Aliamphritea ceti: one gene and its partner. The protein of the gene in region 1 interacts with the protein of each later gene in a pairwise test. Links are inferred from orthologs where the notes say so. Each region holds a gene or a part of one and is shown on either strand. Other genes may lie near its edges.

Region 1 (4,540 bases):
GCATAAGCACCTGCAACACAACAAATCACAGATAAGTGATTGTTTAACAAAAAACAGGCGCAAAACCCGGCTTTATATATATGACCCTTTTTTTTATCTGATGTTCCAGGTCATCCGTCCCACCGAACCTTTATTACTTCGCAAGGCCCGGCAAGACAAAACAGAGCTTACTCAACAATATGATCGATAGACAGGTCTAATATATCAACTTGTTGCTGAACAGCAACAGGAGAAATGGTGCCGGTAAGATCACCAGCCTGCGGACGCAACTCACCACTTGAGGAAACCCGGGCAATGACTTCAACTTCAGCAACAGAAGAAAGCGTCATCTGAGGCTGCATCGCCATGCTGTCATCTAACACAACTTCAGCGGGTAAATCAGCCACGGTTAAACGCACTGCTGCTAATGGCACACGTCCACCAACAGGTCGGGCAAAAATAAATACCGGACTATCTGCACTTACCGAAGCAGCAATTTCAGGCTTGAGCGAAACTTTAATACGCAAAGATGCCGATTTAAGTTCAGGCAATTCAGGTACAGTTTCACCCAGCTCGATCAATGCCTGACGCGCAGACTCAATACCACTGCGTAATGACTCCTGCTGAACAGGCTCAGCATTATCATAAGCACGGCGCCAAAAGCCTAATGCCTCGCGATAACGCTGGTTTTCATAAGCATCAATACCTAATAATCCTAACGCAGTTACTTCATAAGGTTCATTCGCAAGAATATCATCAAGAATACCGCGAATCTGACCATTCATCTGATTCTCATTCGCTAGATATAACGCCTGTGCATATTGCCCCTGAACGCCTGCAAACTGCGGCGCATCCTCAGGTAAAAACTCCAGTACCCGGGCAAAACTGCGGGCTGCATCCTGATAACGCTGCATATTCATGTAGCTATTAGCTAACAAAAACCAGCCTTCCGGCTTATCCGGCTCAGCACTTAAACGGGCTTCAAGCTCTGTCACAGCTTCATTCATACTTGGGGTCTGTCCGTTAAACGGATCAGCCTCCCCGTTCAGCATGGCAGTCACATCGTCCACACGGCCATATTCGCCGTAAATTGCAATGGCGGATACTGGTACCAGAATTGCCAGTAAAATTGCCGTAACAAGTGTCTGAGATGTTAATCGCAACGGCTTACCGTTAAGAGCCTCAAGATCGGCGACATCATTAAGCAGGTTCTTTTCCAGCTCCAGCTTTAATCCCGCATGATCATCATTCGATAAATTACCTGCATCGAGCTCAGCATCAAGTTCCGTTACACGTTCTTTATAGATTGCAATGTTCTGTGCCTGACGATCAACCGCAACATCTTGCGGCTGGCTCAGTGCTCGGCGGGCACGAAAATAAGGTAACAGAACAAAACACATTGCTAACACTGTTAATGCGGCAATACCTAACCAAAAACTCGTCATGCGTCTTTATCCTGATCCTGTTTTAAAAGCGCATCCAGGCGTTGCTGCTCCTGAGGAGACAACCCAGATTTTTCTTGCTGTTTACCTACAGACTTCTTACGACGGGTAAGTGCAAAAATAACGGCAACACCTATCACCAGAAGTCCCGCAGGCGCATACCAAAGTAAATAAGTCTGACTGGATACACGGGGACGATAGAGCACAAACTCACCATAGCGCATCACCATGAAATCAATGATTTCATCATTATCAGCACCACTATCCAACATCCGGTAAAGCTCATCACGAAGATCTTCAGCAATAGGAGAGTTAGAATCTGCAATATTCTGATTTTGACACTTAGGACAACGCAGTTCAGCACTCAACTCCTGAAAACGTTCTCTGGTTGCGTTATCTTTAAACTCATATGTATCAATAGCGGCAACGCTTGCCTGGCTAATAAGCACTAACCAACCTGCAAACAAAACACCTAAGGCTTTACTCATGAATCAGCCTCCAACGCCTGCATCTGTGCTTTTAATTTTTGCCAAACTTTCTCATTAACCTCACCGATGTGTTTATATCGGATAATTCCGTCAGCATCGATAAGGTAAGTCTCCGGCGCACCGTACACACCCAAATCCAGCCCTAACCGGCCATTTGGATCAAATACATTTTTCGCATAAGGGTCCAGATACTTGTCCAGCCAGACTTTTGCTTTAGCCCGGTCATCTTTATAGTTAATCCCGTAAATCGTCACGCCTTCATCTCGGGCAATACGGTTCAGCTGCGCATGTTCCTGCTTACAGGTAGGACACCAGGTAGCCCAGACATTTATCAGTGCAGGACCCGTTAAGTCAGAAGCGGACATTATCTGATTTTCATCATATAAAGACGTTAGCGAAAACTCAGGAACAGCTTTACCCAGCAAAGGGGACGGGATAGATGTAGTATCCTGCCCTATGCCGCGCCACAGGAACAACGCCAGCCCGATAAAAATAAACAATGGCAATAAAACTAAAAAACGACGCATCGCAGAATCCTATTCTTAATGTCTTCAGACAGCCTGACGGCTAGCCAGCTCACGTTTTGCCTGACGGCTATAACGCTTATCCATAGCAGCTAAAATACCGCCTAAAGACATCAGCAGGCCACCCAGCCACAACCAGCGTACGAATGGCTTATACTGAACCCTTACAGCCCAGGCACCATATTCCAACGGCTCACCTAATGCCACATACAGATCACGGGTAAAACCCGGATCAATTGCGGCTTCGGTCATTACATTGCCACGGGCTGCATATAAACGTTTTTCAGGTAACAGCTGCGTATAAGGTTCACCATCTTCGAGGATCCGAATAACGCCCTGATCAGCTTTATAGTTTGGTCCCTGTACTTTACGGGCACCATCAAAAATAAACTCATATTGTGCAAAAGTTACCCGGTCACCCGGCGCCATTCGTAAATCACGTTCTTCATTATAGATAGACACCATCAGCGCACCGACTATTGTGACTGCAACGCCAACATGCGCCAGCATCATACCTACATAGCTACGGGACAAACCACGCATTCCGGACCACAGACCAGACTTCGCAGAAACCCGCTTATACAGATCCTGTAACCCAGTAAATGCCAGCCAGAAAACCAGCACCATAATACCGACAACCTGAAAGTTAAATTCCCCCTCATACAACCACTGCGTACCAATACCGGCAACAATACTTAATACAGCAGGTTTCCATAACTGACGAGCCAGCAACTCAATCTTAGTCTGGCGCCAGCGCGCCATAATACCTATCCCCATAAAGCCAGCCATCAACAACACCAGAGGAATAAACAGTGCGTTGAAGTAAGGAGGACCTACTGAAATTTTACCCCAGCCTAACGCATCGACAATAAGAGGATAAATTGTCCCCAACAACACCGTCATAGTTGCGATAACCAGCAGAATATTATTTATCAGTAACAGAGTTTCCCGGGATACCAGACTAAAACTGGATTCGCTTTTTACATCGGCAGCTTTCCAGGCATACAACACTAAAGAACCACCAACTGAAATCGCCAGTAACACCAAAATGAAATAGCCACGCGCTGGGTCCGAAGCGAAAGCATGCACCGACGTCAACACACCGGAACGTACCAGGAAAGTCCCTAATAAGCTCAACGAAAAAGCAAAAATTGCCAGCAATACCGTCCAGCTTTTGAAGACGCCTCGTTTTTCAGTCACAGCCAGTGAATGTACCAGTGCAGTACCGATCAGCCATGGCATGAAAGACGCATTTTCAACCGGATCCCAGAACCACCAGCCGCCCCAGCCAAGTTCGTAATATGCCCACCAGCTTCCTAACCCGATACCCAGAGTCAGAAACGCCCAGGCAACATTTGTCCAGGGACGGGACCAGCGGGCCCATGCTGCATCTAACTGGCCACTTAGTAGCGCAGCGATCGCAAACGCAAATGCAACCGAGAAGCCCACGTATCCCATATACAACATTGGCGGATGAATAATCAGACCAATATCCTGTAGCAGAGGATTAAGATCTGCACCATCTTGCGGAAATACCGGCAAATGACGATCGAACGGATTGGAAGTAAGAATAATGAAGAGTAAGAAACCTACGCCAATCATACCCATTACAGCTAAAACCCGGGCTACGATCGCCGGTGGTAAATTATCACTACGTACAGCAACAGCAACGGTCCAACCACCCAAGATAACGATCCACAGCAACAACGAGCCTTCGTGACCACCCCAAATTGCACTTATTTTGTAGTAAACCGGCAACGCTGAGTTTGAATTACCTGCGACATAAGCCACCGAGAAATCATCGACAACAAACGCAAAACCAAGGCACAGCAGAGCTATAAATAAAAACAAAAACTGAGCAACAGCCAATGGACGCGCATAAGACATCCACAGAGGATTATTGTTGGCAGAGCCAATCAATGGCACCGAAGCGAGAAGAAAACTCAGGCAAAGCGATAGGATCAGGGCGTACTGGCCAAATTCAGGAATCATTCTGCCTTAGCCTCTTGTGCACGCATCTGCTCTGGCATTTTGCCAGCTTTTTCTAATGCTTCTGCCACTTCCGGTGGCATATAATTTTCATCATGCTTAGCAAGAACTTCGGCAG
Region 2 (3,784 bases), 1.9 Mb from region 1 along the record:
GCTATATACGGTTGGCCCCGATGAGTCCTGTGACGATATCATCTGTCAGGAAGAGATGGTTTGGGCGGTCACTGATAACTTTATAACAGAGCCGGAAAAACCTTTACCACTGGCGCTCTTTAACCGTGAGTGCTGGTGGCGTGAGGCAGCCGTTAAAGCACTGAGTAACGCCGGTGTAAATTATCGGATTGCTTTTAGCAGTGAAAGCTTGTCGGGAATAATAGCAGCTATAAATGCTGGTCTTGTCATTGGCATGCTAAGCCGTTCAAGCTTGCAGCCTCATATGCGCGAGCTGAGCAACGTTGACGGCCTGCCTGAATTGCCGGTATCCACAACCATTTTGCTAAGCGGTCCGCAAGACACGCCGCTTACTCAGGCCATGAGCCAGGTCATTACCGAAGTCACCCACTGATCTATCTGTCAGTGGCTTTAGACAGCACCTTCATTAATAACTTATTGGTTGTATTAGAAGCACAACAGTAATAAGTAGCAATAAAAAAACCGGGCAAAAGCCCGGTTTTTTATATGAGTTAACTTAATTAGATAAGCACTAGATCAACGGTTGTATGTGACCGGTAAAATCATCTGGCTGGACCATGCCGATCAACGTCATGTTCGGCTGAATGTTGCCCTGTTTATCATAAAAAATCAGTGCTGGCGGTCCAATCACACTATAGCGTTTATACAGTGCCTTTGAATCGGCATCATTGGCAGTCACATCTACTTTAACACTGATAAATGACTTAAGTGCTTGCTGAACGCCGGCATCAACAAAGGTTATCTTGTCCAGCTCAACACAGGAAATACACCAGTCAGCATAGAAATCCAACATAACAGGCTGACCATTTTGCTCAGCAGTCATGAGAATTTGATCAAGTGCCTGTTCATTCGTCACTTTTACAAACTCTACCTTAGCTTCTTGAGACGCAACTCCACCGTTAGAAGCCAATCCTTTCAGTGGCTGGAACAGGCTCTGACTGCCACTCAGGCTGCCTATAACCAGGCTCCCTCCATAGACAAGAATCAGTACAGCAATGCCTTTCCAGAAACGCTGCCATTTACTGGCATCTACCAGAGAATCCAGCGCTTTCATGTAAACCGCGCTCACCAGCAGAATCACACCGTACAAGAAGATCGCGACACCGTCAGCTATCACCCGGTCAAGCATCCAGACCGCCAGCAGCAGCAACATGACACCGAAGCCTGCTTTAACGTTCTCCATCCACATACCGGCTTTAGGTAACAACTTACCCGCTGAAGCACCGACAATTAATAGAGGAATCCCCATACCCATACTCAGACTGAATAATGCTGCACCACCTAAAACGGGATCGCCGGTCTGGCCAATATAAATCAGCGCTCCTGCGAGCGGTGCAGCCATGCACGGGCCAACAATTAGAGCAGACAGCAGGCCCATAATAACGATGCCGATCAGGCTGCCGCCCTGCTGGCTGTTACTCATTTCATTAAGTTTGCTCTGTAAACTGTTAGGCAGCTGCAGGTCGTAAAAACCAAACATCGACAAAGACAATAAAACGAAAATGAAGCTGAAGAAGCCTATGATCCATGCATTCTGGAAAGCCGCCTGCAAGTTTTCACCAAACAGGCCAGCGATAATACCGATTACCGTATAGGTAACTGCCACAGACAACACATAGACCAGCGATAAGAAGAATCCTCGTTTAGCACTGACTGGCTGTTTCTGGCCTATGATGATGCTCGAAAGAATCGGGATCATCGGAAAGACACAAGGTGTCAGTGCCAGCGCCATTCCAGCGACAAAGAATGCCCCCAGAGTCAGCAACAGGTTGCTGGACGATAACAGTTGCGCGAACCTATCCTGTTCACTTAATGTCGTCGTCAATGGTTGAGCAGGCTGCTTAGGTATAACCGCCTGAATGACTTTATCTGCATTCGCCATAGCCGGATCAGTTGCTGCCACCACAGGTATCACTGAAGCTTTAACAACCGGAATATCTTTAAGACTAACGGTCTTCTGCACGGGCGGGTAACAGATACCACCATCCCAGCAGCCCTGATAAGAAACAGTCATTGTTTCATTAACAGCCGCACCGGTAGTGCTGCTAAGCTGAAGATCCATCAATCCCTGGTTGTAATAAACATAAACATCACCAAACAGGGGGTCTGATTTCAGCTTGGCTGCAGAATGTTCACGGGACAATTCAGATATCTGCTCACTGGTCGTCAGCTCTGTTTTGTCACGATACAGGTAATAACCGTCTTTGATCGTCCAGACCAGTTTAAGCTTGCCGTCTGCGCCCTGTTCATAATCAAACATAAAGGCTTGTTCGACATCGACAGGACCATCACTGGCACCGAAAGGGTCAGCGTTATCGAACAGGCCTGCCTGTACTGCCGGCACTGTCGAAAGTATGAAAAAAGTGCAAGCTAGCAGATAGCTGAGCCATTGCTGAATTCTTTGCAACACGGTTATTCCTATAATGAAGTTATACGGGATGCTAAATGGACAACCATTTTACTGAACAGTTCTGTTTGAGCGCGATAAAACTGTTTAAAAACAGTAATCTTTATCTGACTCAGGTCAGTTAAATATAGCTATAACGATATGTCCTGCTAAAAACCACCCTCATCGCTTGCTACAAACCTTTAAAAGCGTCATTAAGCGACTGATTGTGACACGGATTTTATTCACTTTAGCGCGACAGGCAACGTTTTCTTCAGTACAAGGTCCGGGATTCGTGCTTTGCCCCTTAAACAGTAACAACTTATGTGATACAAAGAGTCTCCACTTATTAGTAAGTTAACAAGAGTTAAGCCAAAGCAAGGCGTTGCGGTCCAGCTGAATCACTAAGGGCTGCATGAAGGAAATAAGATGTCTGATAAACGCGTAGAAAACCTCAATATTGAGAGTAATGAAGTCCTCCTCACTCCTGCCGAACTAAAGTCCAAATTGCCGCTGAGCGAAACTGCCGCTGCGTCTGTTATGGAAGGCCGTCAGGTTATTAAAAACATCCTTAAAGGCGAAGATAAGCGTCTTTTTGTCGTTGTTGGTCCTTGTTCTATTCACGATACTAAAGCCGCCATCGAATATGGGCAGCGTCTGAAGGAACTTGCAGCTAAGGTTGAAGACACTCTGTATCTGGTTATGCGCGTCTATTTTGAGAAGCCACGTACAACTGTAGGCTGGAAAGGCTTAATCAACGACCCGCACATGAACGATTCTTTCCAGATTGTTGAAGGACTGCATATTGGCCGTGATCTGTTGCTGCAACTGGCTGAAGCCGGGCTGCCACTGGCAACTGAAGCACTTGATCCAATTTCACCGCAGTACCTGCAGGATCTGATTTCATGGTCTGCAATCGGTGCCCGTACAACTGAGTCACAAACTCACCGTGAAATGTCCAGCGGCCTGTCCGGCGCAGTAGGTTTCAAGAACGGCACTGACGGTGGTCTGACAGTTGCTATTAACGCGCTTGAATCTGTTGCTCATCCACACAACTTCCTGGGTATCAACGAAGATGGCCAGTGCTCGGTTGTTCGTACTAAGGGCAATGAGTATGGTCACGTTGTTCTGCGTGGTGGTAACGGCAAACCAAACTACGACTCTGTTAATGTAGCACTGTGTGAACAGGCTCTGGAAAAAGCCAGCGTATCAACCAACATCATGGTTGACTGCAGCCACGCTAACTCCAATAAAGACCACAACCTGCAGCCACTGGTTATGACTGACGTGACTAACCAGATCATCGACGGCAACAAAACTATTGTTGGTCTGATGGTTGAAAGTAACCTCGGTGCAGGT

What was found. The genes of interacting proteins can lie anywhere in the genome.
Region 2: the proteins of OCU49_RS20380 (region 1) and dsbD interact in binary tests that used the Escherichia coli proteins (3 or more experiments, as listed by UniProt). The link is inferred for Aliamphritea ceti from one-to-one orthologs.

What each region holds. Positions count from the first base shown.
Region 1 is NZ_AP025282.1:4,506,006-4,510,545, forward strand. Bases 672-3,594 are described here. They hold OCU49_RS20380 (DsbE family thiol:disulfide interchange protein), read right to left. Parts: upstream 2,437-3,594; coding sequence 1,906-2,436; downstream 672-1,905. Other genes in these bases: ccmI (c-type cytochrome biogenesis protein CcmI), read right to left, coding at 672-1,424; OCU49_RS20375 (cytochrome c-type biogenesis protein), read right to left, coding at 1,421-1,909; OCU49_RS20385 (heme lyase CcmF/NrfE family subunit), read right to left, coding at 2,461-3,594. Outside these bases: more of ccmI, read right to left, coding at 168-671; more of OCU49_RS20385, read right to left, coding at 3,595-4,425; cytochrome c maturation protein CcmE, read right to left, coding at 4,422-4,540. UniProt on the Escherichia coli protein: Involved in disulfide bond formation. Catalyzes a late, reductive step in the assembly of periplasmic c-type cytochromes, probably the reduction of disulfide bonds of the apocytochrome c to allow covalent linkage with the heme.
Region 2 is NZ_AP025282.1:2,606,669-2,610,452, reverse strand. Bases 1-2,976 are described here. They hold dsbD (protein-disulfide reductase DsbD), read right to left. Parts: upstream 2,450-2,976; coding sequence 551-2,449; downstream 1-550. Other genes in these bases: OCU49_RS11800 (3-deoxy-7-phosphoheptulonate synthase), read left to right, coding at 2,855-2,976; OCU49_RS11810 (LysR family transcriptional regulator), read left to right, coding at 1-412. Also shown: more of OCU49_RS11800, read left to right, coding at 2,977-3,784. UniProt on the Escherichia coli protein: Required to facilitate the formation of correct disulfide bonds in some periplasmic proteins and for the assembly of the periplasmic c-type cytochromes.